DNA from 2 places in the Labrys monachus genome. Region 1 is predicted to be linked to the other one. Evidence: predicted binding sites of a transcription regulator. Region 1 holds the regulator's gene; the other holds the start of a gene.
The links. Region 1 encodes PhoB, which activates phosphate uptake and scavenging genes when phosphate is short. Its sites were predicted from a motif close to TGTCATNNANCTGTCAT; they were not measured.
Positions count from the first base shown of each region.

Region 2: a site for PhoB is predicted at 2,233-2,249, ahead of J3R73_RS21560 (glycerophosphodiester phosphodiesterase family protein). Genes of this name have one in related genera too.

Region 1 covers NZ_JAUSVK010000001.1:2,443,705-2,453,992, reverse strand. The annotation lists gene pstS (phosphate ABC transporter substrate-binding protein PstS) at 1-457, shown strand, start outside; gene pstC (phosphate ABC transporter permease subunit PstC) at 545-1,525, shown strand; gene pstA (phosphate ABC transporter permease PstA) at 1,542-2,363, shown strand; gene pstB (phosphate ABC transporter ATP-binding protein PstB) at 2,372-3,187, shown strand; gene phoU (phosphate signaling complex protein PhoU) at 3,247-3,966, shown strand; gene phoB (phosphate regulon transcriptional regulator PhoB) at 4,070-4,771, shown strand; gene J3R73_RS11045 (aldo/keto reductase) at 4,880-5,833, opposite strand; gene J3R73_RS11040 (RrF2 family transcriptional regulator) at 5,922-6,368, opposite strand; gene J3R73_RS11035 (RNA-binding S4 domain-containing protein) at 6,461-6,751, opposite strand; gene J3R73_RS11030 (DEAD/DEAH box helicase) at 6,755-10,288, opposite strand, start outside.
Region 2 covers NZ_JAUSVK010000001.1:4,714,089-4,724,376, forward strand. The annotation lists gene J3R73_RS21555 (transglutaminase-like domain-containing protein) at 1-635, shown strand, start outside; gene J3R73_RS21560 (glycerophosphodiester phosphodiesterase family protein) at 765-2,159, opposite strand; gene pepN (aminopeptidase N) at 2,378-4,999, shown strand; gene J3R73_RS21570 (PAS domain-containing sensor histidine kinase) at 5,527-7,719, shown strand; gene clpS (ATP-dependent Clp protease adapter ClpS) at 7,757-8,062, opposite strand; gene J3R73_RS21580 (bifunctional [glutamine synthetase] adenylyltransferase/[glutamine synthetase]-adenylyl-L-tyrosine phosphorylase) at 8,181-10,288, opposite strand, start outside.

The sequences.
Region 1 (10,288 bases):
CAAGGGCAATGACGGCGTCGCCGCCTCGGTCAAGAACACCAAGGGCGCCATCGGCTATGTCGAATACGCCTATGCCGCCGAAAACCACCTGACGACCACTGAACTGAAGAACAAGGCCGGCAAGGTCCTCAAGCCGAGCCTCGAGACCTTCAAGGCGGCCGCCGCCAAGGCCGACTGGAAGAACGCGAAGGATTTCGCCGTTTCCATGGTCAATGTCGACGGCGACAATTCCTGGCCGATCGTCTCCACCACCTTCATCCTGCTGCCGAAGGATCCCAAGGACGCGGCGAAGTCGGCTGCGGTCATGAAGTTCTTCGAATGGGCCTACAAGGACGGCGCTCCGGCCGCCGAGAAGCTCCATTACATCACGCTGCCGAAGGAAGTCGTGACCTCGATCCATTCCGCCTGGAAGGCCGAGGTCAAGGGTCCCGACGGCAAGCCCGTCCTCACCAACTAAGACATGTTCCGGCCTCCGGCGCCCAGGCGCCGGAGGCTCGTCGTTTCGCGGCAGGAAAATCACATGAGCGCCATTGCAGAGAGTTCGATGGACAGGGGTGCCGTCGCATCCGAAGTCGCCCGGGGCGCCCCCTCGCCCGGTGCGAGACATGTGCCTGGCGCAGGTCTCGACCCCATCTTCAAGGCAGCCCTCTATGGCTGCAGCGGCCTGATCCTGATCCTGCTGGCCTCGATCGTCGTGCTGCTGTTCTATGGCGGCTGGCCGGCCCTGTCGCATTTCGGCCCGAGCTTCTACTGGTCGACGGTGTGGAATCCGGTCACCGAGAATTTCGGCGCCGGCGTCATGATCTACGGCACGCTGTTCACCGGCATCCTGGCGCTGATCATCGCCATGCCGATGTCCTTCGGCATCGCCTTCTTCCTGACGGAGATCGCCCCGGTCAGCCTGCGCCGCCCGATCGGCATGGCGATCCAGCTTCTCGCCGCCGTGCCGTCCATCATCTTCGGCATGTGGGGCGTAGTGGTCGTGGTGCCGCTGATGGCCGCCTATGTCGAACCGCCGCTGATCGCGCTGTTCTCGCACATACCGGTGCTCACCTATCTCTTCAAGGGGCCGGCCAGCGGCCTCGGCATGCTCACCGCCGGCATCATCCTCGCCTTCATGGTGATCCCCTTCATCACCGCGATGTTCGTGGAGATCATCGAAGCCGTCCCGACGATGCTGAAGGAATCGGCCTATGGCGTGGGATGCACCACCTATGAGGTGTTCCGCAACGTCTCGGTGCCCTATGGGCGCACTGCCCTGGTCGGCGCCACCATGCTCGGCTTCGGCCGCGCGCTGGGCGAGACCATGGCCGTCACCTATGTGATCGGCAACGCCAACCGCATCTCGGCCTCGCTGTTCGCCTCCGGCTCGACCATCGCCTCGACCATCGCCAATGAATTCCCGGACGCACCGGCCGGCTCGCTGCGCAACCAGTCGCTGCTCGAACTCGGCTTCGTGCTCTTCGTGATCTCCTTCATCGTGCTCGCGATCTCCCGCCTGCTCGTTCGCACCGGCGTCAAATAGGACGAGAGGAAACATCATGGACCGCCTCGCACGCCGCCGTTCCGTCGACTACACGATGAAGGCCATATCCAGCGCCTTCGCCGTGATCTCGCTGATCGCGCTCGCCTGGATTCTGTTCACTCTGCTCCAGCGCGGCCTCCCCGCCTTGAGCAGCGATATCTTCACCAAGGCCATTTCCGACGGCGGCCTGCTCAACGCCATCGTCGGCAGCCTTCTGATGGTGGCCCTCGCTCTGGTGATCGGCGCGCCGATCGGCATCATGGCCGGCACCTATCTGGCCGAGGCCGGACGCGGCAGCCGCTTCGCCGCGGCGGTGCGCTTCATCAACGACATCCTGCTCTCGGCCCCCTCGATCCTGATCGGCCTGTTCGTCTACCAGATGGTGGTGGTGCCGACCGGCGGGTTCTCCGGCTGGTCGGGCGTCGTGGCGCTTGCCATCATCATCATGCCGGTCGTCGTCCGCACCACGGAGGACATGCTGTCGCTGGTGCCGATCGGCCTGCGCGAGGCCGCCTTCGCCCTGGGCGCGCCGATGTGGAAGGTGATCGTATCGGTGACGTGGCGGGCGGCCCGCACGGGCATCGTGACGGGCATCCTGCTCTCGCTGGCCCGCGCCGCCGGCGAGACCGCCCCGCTGCTCTTCACCGCCTTCGGCAACCCGAACCTGACATTCGATCTCGGCCAGGCTTTCCCAAGCCTTCCGGCCGCCATCAACCAGCTCGCCCAGGTGCCGGATCCGGCGCAGGTCTCGATCGCCTGGGCCGGCGCGCTCCTCATCACTGCCGGCGTCCTGGCCCTGAACATCATCACCCGCGTCGTGCTCGCCCCCAAGAAATGAGTGCTCCCATGTCCTCTTCTTCCAACGCCTCGATTGCGGTTGCCGACCGTCCCGCCCTCGATCCGAATGCAGCGATCAAGCTCAAGGTCGAAGCCCTCGACTTCTTCTACGGCGACAAGCATGCGCTCAAGGGCATCAATCTCGACATGGGCGAACGCCGTGTCACCGCCATGATCGGCCCGTCGGGTTGCGGCAAGTCGACCCTCCTGCGCGTCCTCAACCGGATGTATGATCTCTATCCGGGCCAGCGCGCCGAGGGAAAGGTGCTGCTCGACGGCCAGAACGTCATCGGCAAGGAAATCGACCCCGCCGTGCTGCGGGCGCGCATCGGCATGGTGTTCCAGAAGCCGACGCCCTTCCCGATGTCGATCTATGACAATATCGCCTTCGGCGTGCGCCTGCACGAGAGTATCGGCAAGGCCGATATGGACAAGCGCGTGGAGTGGTGCCTGACCAAGGCCGCCCTCTGGAACGAGGTCAAGGACCGGCTCAACACGTCGGCGCTCGGCCTGTCCGGCGGCCAGCAGCAGCGCCTGTGCATCGCCCGCACCATCGCGGTGAAGCCGGAAGTGGTCCTTCTTGACGAGCCGACCTCCGCCCTCGATCCGATCTCGACCGCCAAGATCGAAGAGCTGATCGACGAGTTGAAGCGGGATTTCACCATCGTCATCGTCACGCACAACATGCAGCAGGCCGCACGCTGCGCCGACGTGACGGCGTTCTTCTATCTCGGCAATCTCATCGAAGCCGGGCCGACCAACAAGATCTTCACCAGGCCCGACGACAGCCGCACGCAGGATTACATCACGGGCCGCTTCGGCTGACCGGCAACCGGCCGGGCCGGCGGGCCGCCGGCACCGACACACGACATTGGGAGAGCGGCATGTCCGACCACATCGTTACGTCCTTCGATCAGGAATTGCGGGAACTGCGCAACATGATCGCCGAAATGGGCGGCTATGCCGAAAAGAGCGTAGCCGACAGCGTCGAGGCCTTGCTCAAGCGGGACACCCTGCGGGCGCAGGCCGTGATCGAGCTCGATCTCAGCATCGACCGGCTGCAGCGTCAGGTCGAGGACCGCGCCATCCTCGTCATTGCCAAGCGCGGCCCCCTCGCCCTCGACCTGCGCGAGATCGTCTCGGCCCTGCGCGTGGCCAACGACCTCGAGCGCATCGGCGATCTCGGCAAGAACGTCGCCAAGCGCGTGGTCGCCATCAACGGCCACATGCAGCCGGTGCAGCTGTTCGGCGGCTTCGATCACATGGCCGATCTGGTGCTCGAGCAGCTCAAGCAGGTTCTCGACGCCTTCGCCCAGCGCAATGTCGAGGAGGCCCTGTCCGTCTGGCGCTCCGACGGCGAGATCGACGCGATGTACACCTCGCTCTTCCGCGAATTGCTGACCTACATGATGGAGGATCCGCGCAATATCGGCTTCTGCACCCATCTGCTGTTCTGCGCCAAGAACATCGAGCGGATCGGCGACCACGCCACCAACATCGCGGAAACCGTGCATTATCTCGTCACCGGCGAATCGCCGGCCGGCGAACGCCCGAAGAACGACACCAGCACCTCGCTGGTCGACCTGCCCATTCCCGTCAAGTGAAGGCGGGAGGCGGTAACCGGCCGCCGGCCGCCGGTCCCTCTTTCATCGCAAATCCCCTCCGGACGGCCGGGCGGCCCTCCGGAGCCAATGCTGGGGGAGGCCTATGCCTGCCAAGGTTCTGATCGTCGAAGACGAAGAAGCGTTGACGCTGCTGCTGCGCTACAATCTCGAAGCCGAGGGCTACGAGGTCGACAGCGTGGCGCGCGGCGACGAGGCGGAGATCCGCCTTCGCGAAAGCATCCCCGATCTGGTGCTGCTCGACTGGATGCTGCCGGGCCTGTCCGGCATCGAACTGTGCCGCCGCATCCGCATGCGCCCGGAGACGGAGCGGCTGCCGGTGATCATGCTCACGGCGCGCGGCGAAGAGACCGAGCGCGTCCGGGGGCTCGCCACCGGTGCCGACGACTATGTGGTGAAGCCCTTCTCGGTGCCCGAGCTGTCGGCCCGCGTCCGCGCCCTGCTGCGCCGCGCCAAGCCCGATCACGTCGCCTCGCTCCTGAAGGCTGGCGACATCTCCCTCGACCGCGAGACCAAGCGGGTCCATCGCGGCACGCGCGAGATCCGGCTCGGGCCGACCGAATTTCGCCTGCTCGAATTCCTGATGCAGGCGCCCGGCCGCGTCTTCGCCCGCGAGCAACTGCTCGACAGCGTATGGGGCCGTGACGTCTATATCGACGAGCGCACCGTCGACGTGCATGTCGGGCGCCTGCGCAAGGCGATGAACCGCACGCGCGAGATCGATCCCATCCGCACCGTCCGCGGCGCGGGCTATTCGTTCGACGAGACCTTTTCCAAGCAGAACTGATGGTGCGGCGCCCCGCGGGCGACAATCCGCGGGGCGTCGGCGATCACCGGTCGACTGGAAGGCCGGAGACCGGCCCTCCGTCGCACGCGCGGTGATCCCCCGGCGCCTTCAATAGGCGCTCGCCTTGTTGAGCTGCTCGATTTCCGCGCCGTTGAGGGACAGGGCGGTCGCGGCGATGAGATCGCCGAGCTGGGCGACGCTGGTGGCGCTGGCGATCGGCGCGACGAGGCCGGGCCGGGCGATCAGCCAGGCGATGGCGATCTGCGCGGGCGTCGCCCCCTTGGCCTTCGCCACGGCGTCGAGCGCGTCGAGGATGCGCAGGCCGCGCTCGTTGAGGTAGTCGGCCATGCCGCCGCCACGGGCCGCGCTCTTGGAGAAATCGGCTTCCGAGCGATATTTGCCCGACAGGAAGCCCTTGGCGAGCGAGAAATAGCTGGTCACGCCGATCTCGTTCTTGAGGCAGAACGGCTCCAGCTCGGCCTCGTAGCCGGCGCGGTCATAGAGATTGTAATGCGTCTGCAGGTTCTCGAACCGCGGCCAGCCTTCCTTGGCGCTGATCGCCAGCGCCTTGAACATCGTGTTGGCGCTGTGGTTGGAATTGCCGATCACCCTGACCTTGCCGGCCTTGACCAGATCGGCGTAGATGCCGAGCGTCTCTTCCAGCGGCGTCTCGGGATCCTCCCAATGGGAGAGATAGAGGTCGATATAGTCGGTCTGCAGGCGGCGCAGCGATGCCTCGACGGCGCTGGTGATATAGCTGCGGGACAGGCCCTTCTTGCCCGGGCCCATTTCCGAGCCGACCTTGGTGGTCAGCACGATCGCATCGCGGTTGCCGCGCTCCTTCATCCATTTGCCGATCACCGTCTCCGACTCGCCGCCCTGGTTGCCGGGGGCCCAGGCCGAATAGACGTCGGCGGTGTCGACGAGATTGAAGCCCGCATCGACGAAGGCATCGAGAACCGCGAACGAGGCCTTCTCGTCCGCGCTCCAGCCGAAGACGTTGCCGCCCAGCCCGAGCGGGGCCACCATCAGATCGGATCGTCCAATTGCACGCTTTTCCATCAATGCTCTCCGTAGTTCCAGGCAAACAGGTCGGGACGCGCAGTGCCGCCCCTGCCTCAGATCGCCGCGTAAATGACCGGATTGACCGTCAGATCGAGTAGCTCAGCGCCTGTTCGCCGAGAGCGGCCTGGCGCATTTCCTCGACGGAGGTGTTGTCGAGGAGATTGGAGGATATGTCGCGCACCTTCTGCATCAGCAGGCGCACCGTGCAGCTTGGAACATCCGGGCAGTCGGTGCAAGGCTGATAGGCGGTGCGGCTGGCGCAGGCGATCGGGGCGAGCGGCCCGTCCAGCACGCGGATGGCGTTGCCGACGCTGATCTGGCTGGCGTCGCGCGCCAGCATATAGCCGCCGCCCTTGCCCTTCTTGCTGCGGACGATCCCGGCGACCCGCAGCTCGCCGAGGATCGCGTCGAGGAATTTCTTGGGGATCTGGTTGGCTTCCGCGATCTCCTGGCTCTGCGCCGTCTCGCCGGTCGGCAGGCCGGCCAGATGCGCCAGAGCCTTGAGTCCGTATTTACCCTTGTTGGTCAGCATGGCCGCCCTGATATTCTCCGCCGCTGAAGGCGTCGCGGATCATCGGTTCAATATGGTATGAATATACGGATTGTCGAGCACCCATGCCTGCCTCACCCCTGCGGCGGCTCGGGCGAAAGGTCCTCGTATAAAGCCTGCGCCTCCGCCGCCGGGCCGCGCCGCCCGCCCAGTTCGAGCACGCGATAGACGCGCACGGTGCGTTCGAGGGCGATCGTCAGCACGTCGCCCGCCTTCACCGTCTTGGCGGGCGAATCGGTCTTGGTCCCGTTGATGCGGACATAGCCGTCCGCCACCAGTTTCGCGGCCGATGTGCGCGTCTTGGCGACGCGCACACGCCAGAGCCATTTGTCGATCCGAAGACGATCCTGGCTCGTGGACGTCATGCGCTACTTCTTGTCCGGCCTGCCATTCTGCATCTGCTCCTTGAGAGCCAGCAGCTTGGCGAAGGGCGAATTGGGGTCCGGCGCACGATTGTCGCGCCCCTGCGGCTTGGCGTCGCTCGACCAGTTGCGCGGGCGGTCGCCGCCCCGATCGCCGCGGTCGCGGTCCGGGCGATCGTGACGCTGCCCCCGATCGGGCCGGGCGTCGCTCCCCGGCCGGTCCTGGCCGTTGCGCCGGCCGCCGCCGCCTTCGGGACGGGGCCCGCGAGCTTCGATCCCCCGGCGCTCTTCCCGCGGCGCCTCGCCGGCGGGCGGGCGCGCACCGGCCTCGGCGCTGACGCGTTCGTCGCGGCGCGGCCGGTCGAAGCGGCGCGGCCGATCGTCCCGCCGTGCCTCGCCGCCTTCCGCCGCCGGGGCGGCGGCCGGGCCGGACGGCGCACCGGCAGGCGGCTGGCCGCGGCGGAACCCGCCACCCGGCCTTCTCTCCGGCTCACGCTCGGCACCGCCCTGCGCGCCGGCATTGGCGCCGCGGCCGCCATGATGCTGGCGCCCGTGCTGCGGTCGCGGGCCGCGCTCGAAGCGCGCCGGACGCCAGACGTCGATCTCCGGTATTTCCTCGGCCACCGGCTCGGCAGCGACGGCCTCGCCATCGGCGGCGACGGCCTCGCCATCGGCGGCGGCAGCCTCACCATCGGCAGCGACAGCCTCGCCATCGGCGGCGACGGCCTCACCATCGGCGGCAACGGCCTCGCCATCGGCGGCGGCCTCCTGCCCCGCGGCGGCTTCCGCCGCCGGCTCGCCGGGCGTTTGGCCGGCGTCCTCCCGGACGGTCTCTTCCGCGGGTGCCTCGGCGGGAACCTCTCCCTCGCCGGCATCCGGCGCCGCGTCTGCGGCCGGTTCAGCCTCGACGGCGGGCGTATCCCCGACGGCTTCGGTCGCCTCCTCCCAGGACATCACATGCGGCGGCGAAGCCACTACTTCCATCGCATCGATCTCGGCTGCGGTCGGCGCGACCGTCTCCTCGGCGGAAGCGGCCTCCGCCGGCGGCTCGCCGGCATCCTGTTCGTCCGTCGCGGAGGACGGCGCCTCGCTGGCGGCGACGATGGGCTCCATCGGCGCGGGAAGGCGAATGGGCTGGGTGATCGCCGGCCCCTTGCGCTTTTCCGAGCGATAGCCGAGCCCGCGCAGGATGGAAGCGAAGTCCTCGCCGGAACAGCCGACCAGCGACGTCATCTGCACGGTGGCGAGGAAGCCGTCGCCATCGGCGGTGCCGACCGGCGGCTGGCCGACCGTCACGCCCGGGCGATAGGCGATCGCCGGCCGGATCAGGTCGGCGAGGCGTTCCAGGATGTCGACGCGCACCGCCCTCTCGCCGCAGACGCGGTAGCCGACGAGGCGATAGAGGGTCTTGTCGATCGACTTGTCGGCCGGCATCGAGGTGCGGCCCGAGGCGGCGAGATGGGGGATCTCGTCGAGGCCCTTGAGGTCGAGCCCGCCATGGGTCAGCGCCCAGAGCTGGGCCGCCAGGGTGCGCGGCGCCGGCTTCATCAGCGCCGGCAGATAGATATGATAGGCGCCGAAGCGCACGCCGTGCTTGCGCAGCGAGGCGCGCTGGTTCTGGTCGAGCTGCTTGAGGTCCTCGGCAACCCTGGCGCGGTCCAGCACGCCGAGCGCCTCCACGAGCTGGAAGGCGATGCCCTTCGCCAGCCCCTGCAGGTCTTCGGCCTTGTCCAGCGCCATCAGCGGCCCGAGGAGCCGGGTTATGTGGTTGCCGATCCAGATGTCGAGGCGGGTCTGCACCGCGTCGCGGGCGGCGCCCGTCAGCTGCTCGTCGGCGAGCAGGCGGATCCGCGGCGCCAGCGGCTTGTCGCCGCCGACCAGCTTGGCGACGGGTTCCCCGATCCAGCGGACGGTGCCGTCGCTGGCCAGGGCGAATTCCGTGTCCGGCGCCTGGGAGAACTTCTGCGAGCGCGACTCGATCTCGCCGGCCAAGGCCTTCGACGCCGCTGCCCGCAGGGCCCTGCCGCTTTCCCCATCACCGGCGGTCGGATCGGGAGCGAACTGGAAGCCCTGCAGCGTTCCGACGTGCTGACCTTCGACGATCACGTCACCGGTTTTGGTAATTTCAGTCTCAAGCATAGCGTTTTCTCTAAGGCGCCGCATCAGCACGCTGGTGCGACGGTCAACGAAGCGTTGGGCGAGCCGTTCGTGCAGGGCGTCGGAGAGCTTGTCTTCGACACTGCGTGTCACGCCTTGCCAATGAGCGGGGTCTTTCAGCCAGTCAAGCCGATTTGCCGCGAAAGTCCAGGTTCGGATGTGGGCGATACGGGTCGAGAGCGTATCGATGTCGCCATCCGTCCGATCCGACATGGCGACCTGACGGGCGAACCAGTCATCCGGGACCTTACTATCCCGCATCAAAAATCCATAGAGGTTCGTGACGATATCGGCATGCGCATGGGGCGAAATTTTGCGGTAATCCGGCAGCTGGGCGACTTCCCACAGCCGGGTGACGGCGGCGATGCCCCGTGCGAGCCGCCTCGTCTCCTCGTCGCGCGTGAGGATCGAGAGGACGCGGATGTCGTCGGCGTCCGGCGCGCGGGTCAGGCCGGGCTCCTCCGGCGTCGCCGCCAGGCTGCGCTGCAGGGTTTCCATCGAGGAGAAGTCGAGCGCCGGATTGCGCCATTGCAGAACCTTGACGCTGTCGAAGCTGTGGCTCTCGATCGCCTCGACGAGGTCCGGCTCGAAGCCGTCGCAGCGCCCGGTGGTGCCGAAGGTGCCGTCCCGCACGTGGCGGCCGGCCCGGCCGGCGATCTGGCCGAACTCGGACGGCGTCAGGCGGCGGAACTGGTAGCCGTCGAATTTGCGGTCGCCGGCGAAGGCGATGTGGTCGACGTCGAGGTTGAGCCCCATGCCGATGGCGTCGGTGGCGACCATGAAGTCGACGTCGCCGTTCTGGTACATGGCGACCTGGGCGTTGCGCGTGCGCGGCGACAGCGCCCCCAGCACCACGGCGGCGCCGCCGCGCTGGCGCCGGATCAGCTCGGCGATGGCATAGACCTCCTCGGACGAGAAGGCGACGATCGCCGTGCGCCGCGGCAGGCGCGTGAGCTTCTTCTCGCCGGCGAAGAAGAGCTGCGACAGGCGTGGGCGGGAGACGACGTTGACGCCGGGAATGAGCCTCTCGACGATCGGCTTCATGGTGGCCGAGCCGAGCAGCAGCGTCTCGGCCGAGCCGCGCCGGTTGAGGATGCGGTCGGTGAAGACATGGCCGCGCTCGAGGTCGGCCGCGATCTGGATCTCGTCGAGCGCCACGAAGGGCACGTCGAGATCGCGCGGCATGGCCTCGGCCGTCGCCACCCAGTAGCGCGCCCGGTCGGGCTTGATCTTTTCCTCGCCGGTGACCAGCGCCACGAATTCGGCGCCGACCCGCGCCACCAGCTTGCCGTAGACCTCGCGCGCCAGCAGGCGCAGCGGCAAGCCGATGATGCCGGCGCCGTGGCCGAGCAATCTCTCGATCGCCAGATGGGTCTTTCCGGT
Region 2 (10,288 bases), 2.3 Mb from region 1:
GGCTCGTCGCGCCGGCGGGCGACCTGACGATCTGGGGCGACGCCACCATCGAGGACAACGGTCAGCCGGACCCGGTGCTGCCCGACGCCCGGGAACTCCCGGTGCAGGACCTCCCCGACGATTGCCTGACCTATCTCATGGGCAGCCGCTATTGCGAAACCGATCGCCTCAGCCAGACGGCGTGGGATATTTTCGGCGCGGTCCCCCCCGGATGGGGCCGGGTGCAGGCGATCTGCGATTTCGTGCACAACCATATCCGCTTCGACTACATGCAGGCGCGATCGACCCGCACCGCCTTCGAATCCTTCCACGAGCGCATCGGCGTGTGCCGCGACTTTGCGCATCTCGCCGTCACCTTCTGCCGCTGCCTCAACATCCCCGCGCGCTACGTCAACGGCCATCTCGGCGACATCGGCGTTCCCGTGGTCGATCCGATGGACTTCAGCGCCTGGATCGAGGTGTTTCTGGACGGCGCCTGGCATACGTTCGATCCGCGCAACAACGTGCCCCGGATCGGCAGGATCGTGGTGGCGCGCGGCCGGGATGCCGCCGACGTGCCGCTCATCAATTCCTTCGGACCGCATGTCCTGAAGGGATTTCGGGTCTGGACCTACGAGGTTCCGAACCTGCAATAGGCGCGGGCCGGACGGCCGTGCTCCGGCAGGGCGACATGCATCCCCCTGCCGAGGCGCGGCGCACCTGTCCGCGCTTGCTCCGGCGGGCGCGAATGCCGCGCCCGCTCCTGCTTGGTCAAAGCCAAAGGCTCAGAGCCCGAGTTCGCGTAGATAAGCGAGCCGCGCGACAAAGCCGGTGTTGCTGAAGTCGGTGAAGACGCCGTCCACGCCGAGGCGGAAGAAGTGCAGATATTCCTGCTGCGGGTCGCCCTGATAGGAGCCGGCGAGGTACTTCTTCTCGTTGCGGAAGGTGAAGACGTGGACGAAGAGCCCCGCCTTGTGGGCGTCGGCGATGACGCTGGTGGGGGCCTGCACCGTCGCATCGGAGGTCGAGCCCGTATAGGGCGTGCCGTCCGCGTTCTTGTCCTTCCAGGGCACCACCTTCACCGGCACGATCTGCGGCTTCCACGGGCCGATGCCGTCGGCATAGGTCCTGATCTCGGCGAGGCCGGCCGGCGTCAGCATCGCATCGTACCAGCGCGGGTCGCCGGCGAGCGTCCAGTCATAGGGGCGGCTGTCGGTGATCTCGTTGTAGACGACGCTGCCGGTCTTGAGATCGACGTCATAGGCGTCGATCAGCTGGACGATCCTGGTCTCCAGGCCGTGGCTGCGCATATATTTCAGGCTGCCCGGCTCGAAGCTCTGCACAAAGATCGGCGCATCCTTCGAATTGAGGCCGTTATCCCTGATGATCTTGATCATCGCGTCTTCGAGCGGATGGCTGCCGGGCGCCCCGCAGCCATTGGCGATCGCCTGCTCGTCGTTCCAGGTCGGGTTCTTGGATTCGGGATAGACGGCGATCGGACGCCCGGTCTGGCGGCTCTTCTCCTTGGCGAGGTCGATGATCTCCTGGAAGCTCAGGATCGGGAACTTGCCGTTGAATTCCTTGGGACGCTCGGCGGCGGCGTCATAGGTCGTGCCGGCGAGCCATTTCTTCAGTTCGGCCATGGTGAAGTCGGTGATCGACCAGTCGTTGGTGTGGTCCTCGCCGTCGACGATCAGCGATTTGAGCACCGATTTGGGATCGGCGGGATCGGTGAGGTCGGTCAGATAGTCGGACGGGCCGCTGCCGGCCGTCGCCGGCCACTTCACCTTGACCATGACGCCAGGCACGGTGCGCTTGCGCGCCGCGACCTCGGGATTGGCCTTGGCGACGTCGGCGATGTCGGTGTTGTCGCTGAGCCAGGGATTGTGGCGCGCGACCAGCACGCAATCCTTGGTGAGATGCAGGTCTTCCTCGAAGGCATCGGTGCCGATGGCCGCCGCCGTGTCGTAGGAGGGCTGGGTCTCCTCGGGCATCAGCCCGGGCAGGCCGCGATGGCCGATGACGAGCGGCTGCTTACCGTCCAGGGTCAGGAAGGGCCTGACCTGCGACCCGGCACCCGCCTGTGCAGGATTATCCTGCGCCGAAGCCTGCAATGCCAGGCACAGGACCATCACCGTGGACCCCGCCAGCACACGGCCCAATCCGCCGAACTTGCTCATGTCGTCCCCTTGTCATCCGGTAAACGCCGGCTGCCCCTGCGGCGCCGACACCCGGGCTTCATGGCCGAGCTGTCTGACGGGGGCATGACGGGCCGGGCCGGCGCGGGCGGCGGGAGGCCGATGTCCTCGATAAGATTGCAGCCGGCAGCCGGAGTCCGGCATGATGGCGCCACATTCGCACGATTCAGAACGCATCCCTGAAACTGGAACCGAACATCATGTCAGAAGCCGTGCTGGAGCCCGTGCGCCTCGCCGACTACCGCGTTCCGGCCTTTCTCATCGATACGGTTCACCTGGACATCCGGCTCGACAGGACGCGGACGCGCATCGTCGCCACCCTCGCCATGCGGCCCAATGCCGCTGCCGACAGCCCCGCCCCCCTGGAACTGGACGGCGACGGGCTCGACTTCGTCGCCGCGACGCTGGACGGCCGCGCCCTGCCGCCCGAGGCCTTTTCGGTTTCCGCGCAGCGCTTCACCTTGGCGGCCCCTCCGCAGGGCCCCTTCGTCCTCGCCATCGAGACGGTGCTCGATCCCTCCGCCAACACCCAGCTGATGGGGCTCTACCGCTCCAATGCCTGCTATTGCACGCAATGCGAGGCGGAAGGCTTTCGGCGCATCACCTATTTCCTCGACCGCCCGGACGTGCTCTCCGTCTACACGACGCGCATCGAAGCGAGGCGCGACGAGGCGCCGACGCTGCTCGCCAACGGCAACCGCATCGAGGCGGGCGTGCTCGGCGACGGCCGCCATTTCGCGGTGTGGCACGATCCCTTTCCCAAGCCGTCCTATCTGTTCGCCATGGTGGCCGGCGACCTCGCCGTCATGCGCGACCGCTTCACCACCCGCTCCGGACGCGAGGTCACCCTGGAGATCCATGTCGAGCACGGCAAGCAGGAGCGCTGCGCCTATGCCATGGACGCGCTGAAGCGCTCCATGCGCTGGGACGAGGAGGCCTTCGGGCGGGAATACGACCTCGATATCTTCATGATCGTCGCCGTATCCGACTTCAACATGGGCGCGATGGAGAACAAGGGCCTCAACGTCTTCAACGACAAATATGTGCTGGCCCTGCCCGAGACGGCCACGGACCAGGACTACGCCAATATCGAGGCGATCATCGCCCACGAATATTTCCACAACTGGACGGGCAACCGCATCACCTGCCGGGACTGGTTCCAGCTCTGCCTGAAGGAAGGCCTGACCGTATTCCGCGACCAGGAATTCTCCTCCGACCAGCGTTCGCGGCCGGTCAAGCGCATCGCCGACGTGAAGACCCTGCGCGCCCAGCAATTCGCCGAGGACGGCGGCCCTCTCGCCCATCCGGTCCGGCCGGAAGTCTACAGCGAAATCAACAATTTCTACACGGCCACCGTCTATGAGAAGGGCGCCGAGGTCGTGCGGATGCTCAAGACCCTGGTCGGCGATGCCGCCTTCGCTGCCGGCATGGATCTCTATTTCGTCCGTCATGACGGCCAGGCCGTCACCATCGAGGATTTCATCGCCTGCTTCGCCGAGGCGAGCGGACGCGACCTCGGCCAGTTCATGCTGTGGTACCGGCAATCGGGCACGCCAGAAATCGCGGCGGAAGGCCGCTGGGACGAGGCATCCGCGACCTATACCCTCACCCTGCGCCAGACCTTGCCGCCCACGCCCGGCCAGCCGCAGAAGGAGCCGATGCTGTTCCCGATCCGCCTCGGCCTCGTGGGCGGCGCAGGCGACCTGCCGATCACACTCGAGGGCCGGCCGTTCGAGGGCGTCGTCGCCTTCGGCAGACCGGCGCAGGAATTCGTCTTCGGCAATGTCGCCGAAAAGCCGGTCCCCTCGCTGCTGCGCGGCTTCTCGGCGCCGGTGAAGCTCGTGCTCGACCTCGGCGAGGACGACATGCTCACGCTCCTGGCGCGCGACAGCGACCCGTTCAATCGCTGGCAGGCCGCCCAGAACTATGCGACGCGGGTGCTGCTGCGGCTCGTCGCCGATCCCTCCTCGCCTCTCGATCCGCGCTTCGTCGAGGCGGTGCGCAGGATCCTCGCGGAGGGCCGGCGCGATCCGGCCTTCGGCGCCCTGTGCCTGGCCTTGCCGAGCGAGGCCGATCTCGCGCGGGAGATCGGCCGCGATGTCGATCCCGACGCCATTCACCGCGCCCGGCAGGGCCTGCGCGCCGCCCTGAGCCGGGTGCTCGCCGCCGACCTCGCCCACGCGGTCGAGACCCTGGTGGTCGACGGCCTCTATTCGCCGCAGGCCCGCGACGCCGGCCTGCGCTCGCTGCGCAACGTCGCGCTCGACCTCGCCTGCGCCGGCGGCGGGACGGCGGCGCTGGAACGGGCGCAGGCCCAGTTCGACGGCTCCGACAACATGACGGATCGGATGGCGGCGCTGACCACGCTGGCCTTCTCCGCCACCGCGGCCGGCGAACGGGCGCTGGCACGGTTCCACGAGCGCTACGGCGACGATCCGCTGGTGGTCGACAAATGGCTGAGCGTGCAGGCCATGATCCCGCATGAATCGACGCTCGCCCGCGTGAAGGAGTTGATGCGCCACCCCGCCTTCTCGCTGCACAACCCCAATCGCGTCCGCGCCCTCGTCGGCGCCTTTTCCAGCGGCAACCAGACGCAGTTCAACCGGCCGGACGGGGAAGGCTATCGCCTGCTCCGCGACGTCGTGCTGACCATCGATCCGAAGAACCCGCAACTCGCCGCCCGGCTGCTCGGCGCCTTCAAGGCCTGGCGTGCCCTTGAAAGTGGAAGGCGCGCTCTGGCTGAAGCTTCCCTTAGGGAGATCGTCGCCCGTCCCTCGCTATCCCGCGACGTGGCCGATATCGCCGGCAGGGCTCTGGCATGATGACTGAAGGCGCAAATCATCCCGGCCGTTTCAGTTTGAAGGGCCAGCGCCCGTCGCAATTTTATACGATGGAGTCCGATAAATATATTGCAATGACCAAATGCTCTCGGGTGCAATACTCTCGATGCCGTCGTGATAGTCGGCGTCAGTAGCGGCGGCTGCCGGTACTCGAAGAGGACAGCCGGCAACGTCAATATGTTGAGGCGAAAGCACTTCGCACTGCAACATCTAGTCGTTGAACATTGTTTGGCCGCCGAATAGACGGGAATCGCACGTTTTTTGCCCGCGGCTAGACACAAATAATTAAAAAAGAGTTCACGGCCGGTCTGGACAAATCAGCGCAACGTTGATTCTTATAGAGACACCAACGCGGGAGCTGTGGATGGCCACGCCCCGCTCTATCTCCAAGTAGCTGGAAGGGCTGAGGAATGGCGCGTGCAAACGCGACAGGAGCATTTTCGCGTGCGCCCGACATACGCGGCCATGCAAGAATGCTGATCTGCCCGACATATCGCCGTCTGCTCAGCATGGAACCGCTGCTGCGCAAGACGGTGCCGATTCTCATCGTCGCCTTTCTGGTCACGATGGCGCTCGCCGCCTTCATCCAGGCGCGCGACATGCGCAGCCGCATGATCGACGACGCTGGCGGCAATCTCGATTTGGTGGTCTCCGTCGCGGCCGCCAAGCTGAGCGCCATCGTCGCCCGGACCGGCAAGGCCCCTGTCATGGCCGCGATCTCCGCGCCGGAATCGATCACGCTCGCCATCGTCACGCCGCAGGGCCGGCCGCTCGACCAGACCGGCCATGCCGGCGACCTCATCCGCGCCGTCGGCAGTCTCGCCAACGGCCAGACCCTCGTCACGCTCGACGGCGATCCGCTGCTCGCCTCGATCGGTAGCAGCGAAGGCTTCCGCATCATCGCCGCCGAGCCGCTCGGGGACATCCTCGCCCGCTGGTACACGCTCGTCGCCCTGCTCACCCTGTTCACCGTCACCACCGGCGGCGTCCTCCTCATCCTGGGCTTCGCCTATTACTGGCAGGCGTCGCGGGCGAGGCGGGCGGACGATATCTACAACGCCGTGCGGGAGAGGCTCGAAACGGCGCTCAGCCGCGGCCGTTCGGGCCTGTGGGACTGGGACCTCGACGCCGGCCGGGTGTTCTGGTCGGATTCGATGTTCCAGCTGCTCGGCTACGAACCGCAGGACGATCTGCTCGTCCATGACGATATCGACCGCCTCATCCATGTCGACGACGGCGGGCTGCAATCGCTTTCGGCCGAGCTGCGCGCCAAGAATCCCCCCGTGCTGATCGACCGGCGCTTCCGCATGCGCTGCGCCAATGGCGAGTGGATCTGCGTCCGGGCGCGGGGCGAACTGGTTTTCGGCCCGCGCGGCGGCAAAAGGCTCATCGGCATCGTCGTCGACGAGACGGAGGAGCGCCGCTTCGCCGAGAAGACCCAACGCGCCGACCTGCGCCTGCGCGATGCGATCGAGGCGATCTCGGAGGCCTTCGTGCTGTGGGACGCCAACAACCGGCTCGTCATCTGCAATTCCAAGTTCCAGGCACTGCACGGCCTGTCCGACGACCTGACGAGGCCGGGCACGCATTACAGCGCCATCGTCGGCACCGGGGCCCAGCCGGTGGTGCGCACCAACATGCCGGCCGACGGACAGATCGAGCGTGGCGCGCGCACCTTCGAGGCGCAGCTTCAGGACGGACGCTGGCTCACCATCAACGAGCGGCGCACCAAGGACGGCGGCTATGTCTCCGTCGGCACCGACATCTCCTCGCTGAAGGAGCAGCAGGCCAAGCTGCTCGACGGCGAGCGCAGCCTCATCGGCATGATCGCCGACCTCAAGCGCTCGCGCCAGGTGCTCGAACGCCAGGCCCAGGAACTGGCCGAGCTGGCCGAGAAATATGCCGAGGAGAAGATCAAGGCCGAATCCGCCAATCGCGCCAAGTCGGAATTCCTCGCCAATATGAGCCATGAGCTGCGCACGCCGCTCAATGCGATCATCGGCTTCTCCGAGCTGATGGAGAGCGGCACCTTCGGCTCGCTGGGCCAGCCGCGCTATGTCGGCTATTGCCGCGACATCAACGACAGCGGCCGCTATCTCCTCAATTTCGTCGACGACATCCTCGAAATGTCGAAGATCGAAGCGGGCGAGGTCGAGCTCCAGCGCGAGAACTTCGCCGTCGACCGCCTGCTGGCCGAATTGCTGCGCTCCGCACGCCCTGACATCGAGGCCAAAAGGCTCGTCGTCCACCCCGCCTGGCAGAACGGGGTCGACCTCGTCGCCGACAGGCGGGCCTTGCGGCTGATCCTGCGCAATCTCCTGTCCAACGCGGTCAAGTTCACGCCGGAGGGCGGCAAGATCGGCCTGCGCATCCGCCAGCGCAGCGGCAAGGTGGCGATCTATGTCGAGGATACCGGCATCGGCATTCCCGCCGGGGCGATCGGCAAGCTCGGCCGCCCCTTCGAACAGGTCCAGACCCAGTTCACCAAGACCCATAAGGGATCGGGTCTCGGCCTTTCGATCGCCAAGTCGCTGGTCGAGCTCCATGGCGGCTCGATCCATATCCGCTCGGCGGTGAATGTCGGCACGGTGGTGATGGTCGTCCTGCCGGCGCTCGGCGGGCAGCGGCAGGCGCCGAACATTCGGGAGCCGATGATGCGCGCGGGGCTGAGGCGCATACCGGCGACGGCCACGCTGCACTGAGCGACGGCACGGAGGACACCGCGGGAACCGCCGCAGGCTACTCTTCCGGCTCGGTGGTGAACAGCAGCGGATAGCCCAGGCTTCGGGCCGCGTCCGTCGCGCGGGTCGCCTTGGTTTCGGCGATGTCCTTGGCGAAGACGGCGACGACGCACACGCCTTTCTGGTGAGCCGTCAGCATGACCCGATAGGCCTGCGATTCGTTCATCCTGAACTCGCCCTTCAGGATCTGGACCACGAATTCCCGCGGCGTGTAGTCGTCATTCACCAGGATGACCTTGTGAAGATGCGGACGCTGGATCTTGGCGAGGATCTTGGTGCGGGGATTGAGAGCAGTGTCACTCATGGGCGGCAGACTCCCGATGACGGCTCGACATGGATGCATGGACGCAGTTTTCCCACGGCTGGCCGCCGACGTCCAGCGCCGTCGCTTCACCAGATGGTGATCGGCGATGGGGCAGCGCCTATCCGCCGCCGACGAGCCTTCGGAACAGGTCCCGCACCCGTGCCTGGTTCACCGCCACGACATTGCCGAGCTCGTCGAAATCGGCGCAGCCGGCGATGCGGCACAGCAGCACCTTGCCGGCATCGGAGGTCGCCTCGGGGTCGAGGTCGCCGCCGACGCAGAAGCGGATCACCTGCGACAAGGCGGTATAGAGCCGCCAGGCTTCCGAAAGGCGCGCATGGTCGCTCCTGGCCAGCACCCCGGCCGCCAACGCCCTGTCAAGCGCCCTGCCGGTGTTCGGATCCAGCGCCGAAGGATGATCCGTTGCATGCAGGAGCTGCAGCGCCTGGGCGATGAACTCGATGTCGATCAGCCCGCCCGGCGCGTTCTTCAGGTCCCACCGGCCGCGCCCGCCCTTCTCCTTTTCGAGCAGAGCGCGCATCTCGGCGACGTCGGCCCGCACCTTGCCGGGATCCCGGCGGATCGACAGCACCTCGCGGATGACCGCCTCGACCTCCGAGCCGAGACTCGCATCGCCGGCGACCGGCCGCGCGCGGGTCATCGCCATATGCTCCCATGTCCAGGCCTCCTGGCGCTGGTAATGCCGGAAGCCGTCGACATGGATGGCGACCGGTCCCATCCGTCCGGAGGGGCGCAGGCGCATGTCGACGGAAAAGAGCGTGCCCTGCGCGGTGGGCGCCGACAGCGCCGCGATGAGCCGCTGCGTCAGCCGCGCGAACCAGGCGGCCGGCGCGATGGGACGCGCTCCGGCGGTCTCGACGGCATCCGGCGCGTGATCATAGAGAACGATGAGATCGAGATCCGAGGAGGCGGTCATCTCGCGCCCCCCCAGCTTGCCCATGCCGAGGACGCAGATGCGGGCCCCCGCCGGCTCGCCATGCGCCGCCCGCAGTTCGGCGGCGACGAGGTCGAGCAGGCTGCCGACCGTGGCGTCGGCGAGCGCGGAAATCTGGGCGCCGCAGTCCAGCGGATCGAGTTCGCCGGACAGGAGGCGCGCGCCCAGGACGAACAGGCGCTCGCGTGCGAAGATGCGGGCGAGGTCGAGCTTGTCCTCGTAGCTCTCGCCGATGGCGAGCGTCGCCGCCAGGCGCCGGCCGATCCACCCGCTCTCGATGGTGCCTTCCACGCCGTGGTCGAGCAGGCCGTCGAGCGCATGCGGCCGGGTGACCAGCAGGTCGGCGAGCCTCGGCGCGACGCCGAGGATGCGGACGATGACGTCGAGCAGCCGGGTGTTGTTGCGCAGGATGGAAAAGAGCTGGAACCCCGAGGGCATGCGCGACAGGAGGCCGTCGAACACGATGAGCGCGCCGTCCGGGCGGCCTTCGCGCGCCAGAGCCTCCAGCAGGGCCGGCGTCAGCTCGGTCAGATCCTCGCGCGCCCGGGCCGAACGCATCGCCGGGTAGCGCCCGAAATGCCAGCCGCGTATCATCGCCGCGACCTGGGGCGGCGAGGCGAAGCCGAGGCGCTTCAAGGTCTCGAGCGTCTCCGGATCGTCGTCCTTGCCGGTGAAGACCAGGCTGCCGGCGGCGCTGTCGAGCGGCGGCGAGGCCTCGAACAGCCTCGCATAGTGCTTCTGCACCGTCTCCAGCCTCGCCAGCAGATCCTCCGACAGGCCGGCCACATCGGCATAGCCTGCGAAATGCGCGAAGCCCGTCAAGGCGGGCTCGTCCTTCGGAAGGCTGTGGGTCTGCTCGTCGGCGATCATCTGCAGGCGATGTTCGAGGCCGCGCAGGAAGACATAGGCCTCGGTCAGTTCCGCCCGCGCCCGCTCGGTGATCCATCCGGCCTCCTGCAGCCGCGACAGCATGGCGACGGTGCCGCGCCCGCGCAGGTCGGGATTGCGCCCCCCGGCGATCAATTGCTGCGTCTGCACGAAGAACTCGATCTCGCGGATGCCGCCGCGCCCGAGCTTGAGGTCGTGGCCCGCGACGGCGATGACTTCGTGGCCCCTATGGGCATGGATCTGGCGCTTCATCGCGTGGACGTCGGCGATCGCCGCGTAGTCGAGGTGGCGGCGCCAGATGAAGGGTGTCAGCCCGGCGAGGAAACGTTCGCCGAGGCCGACATCGCCGGCGCAGGGACGCGCCTTGATCATCGCCGCCCTCT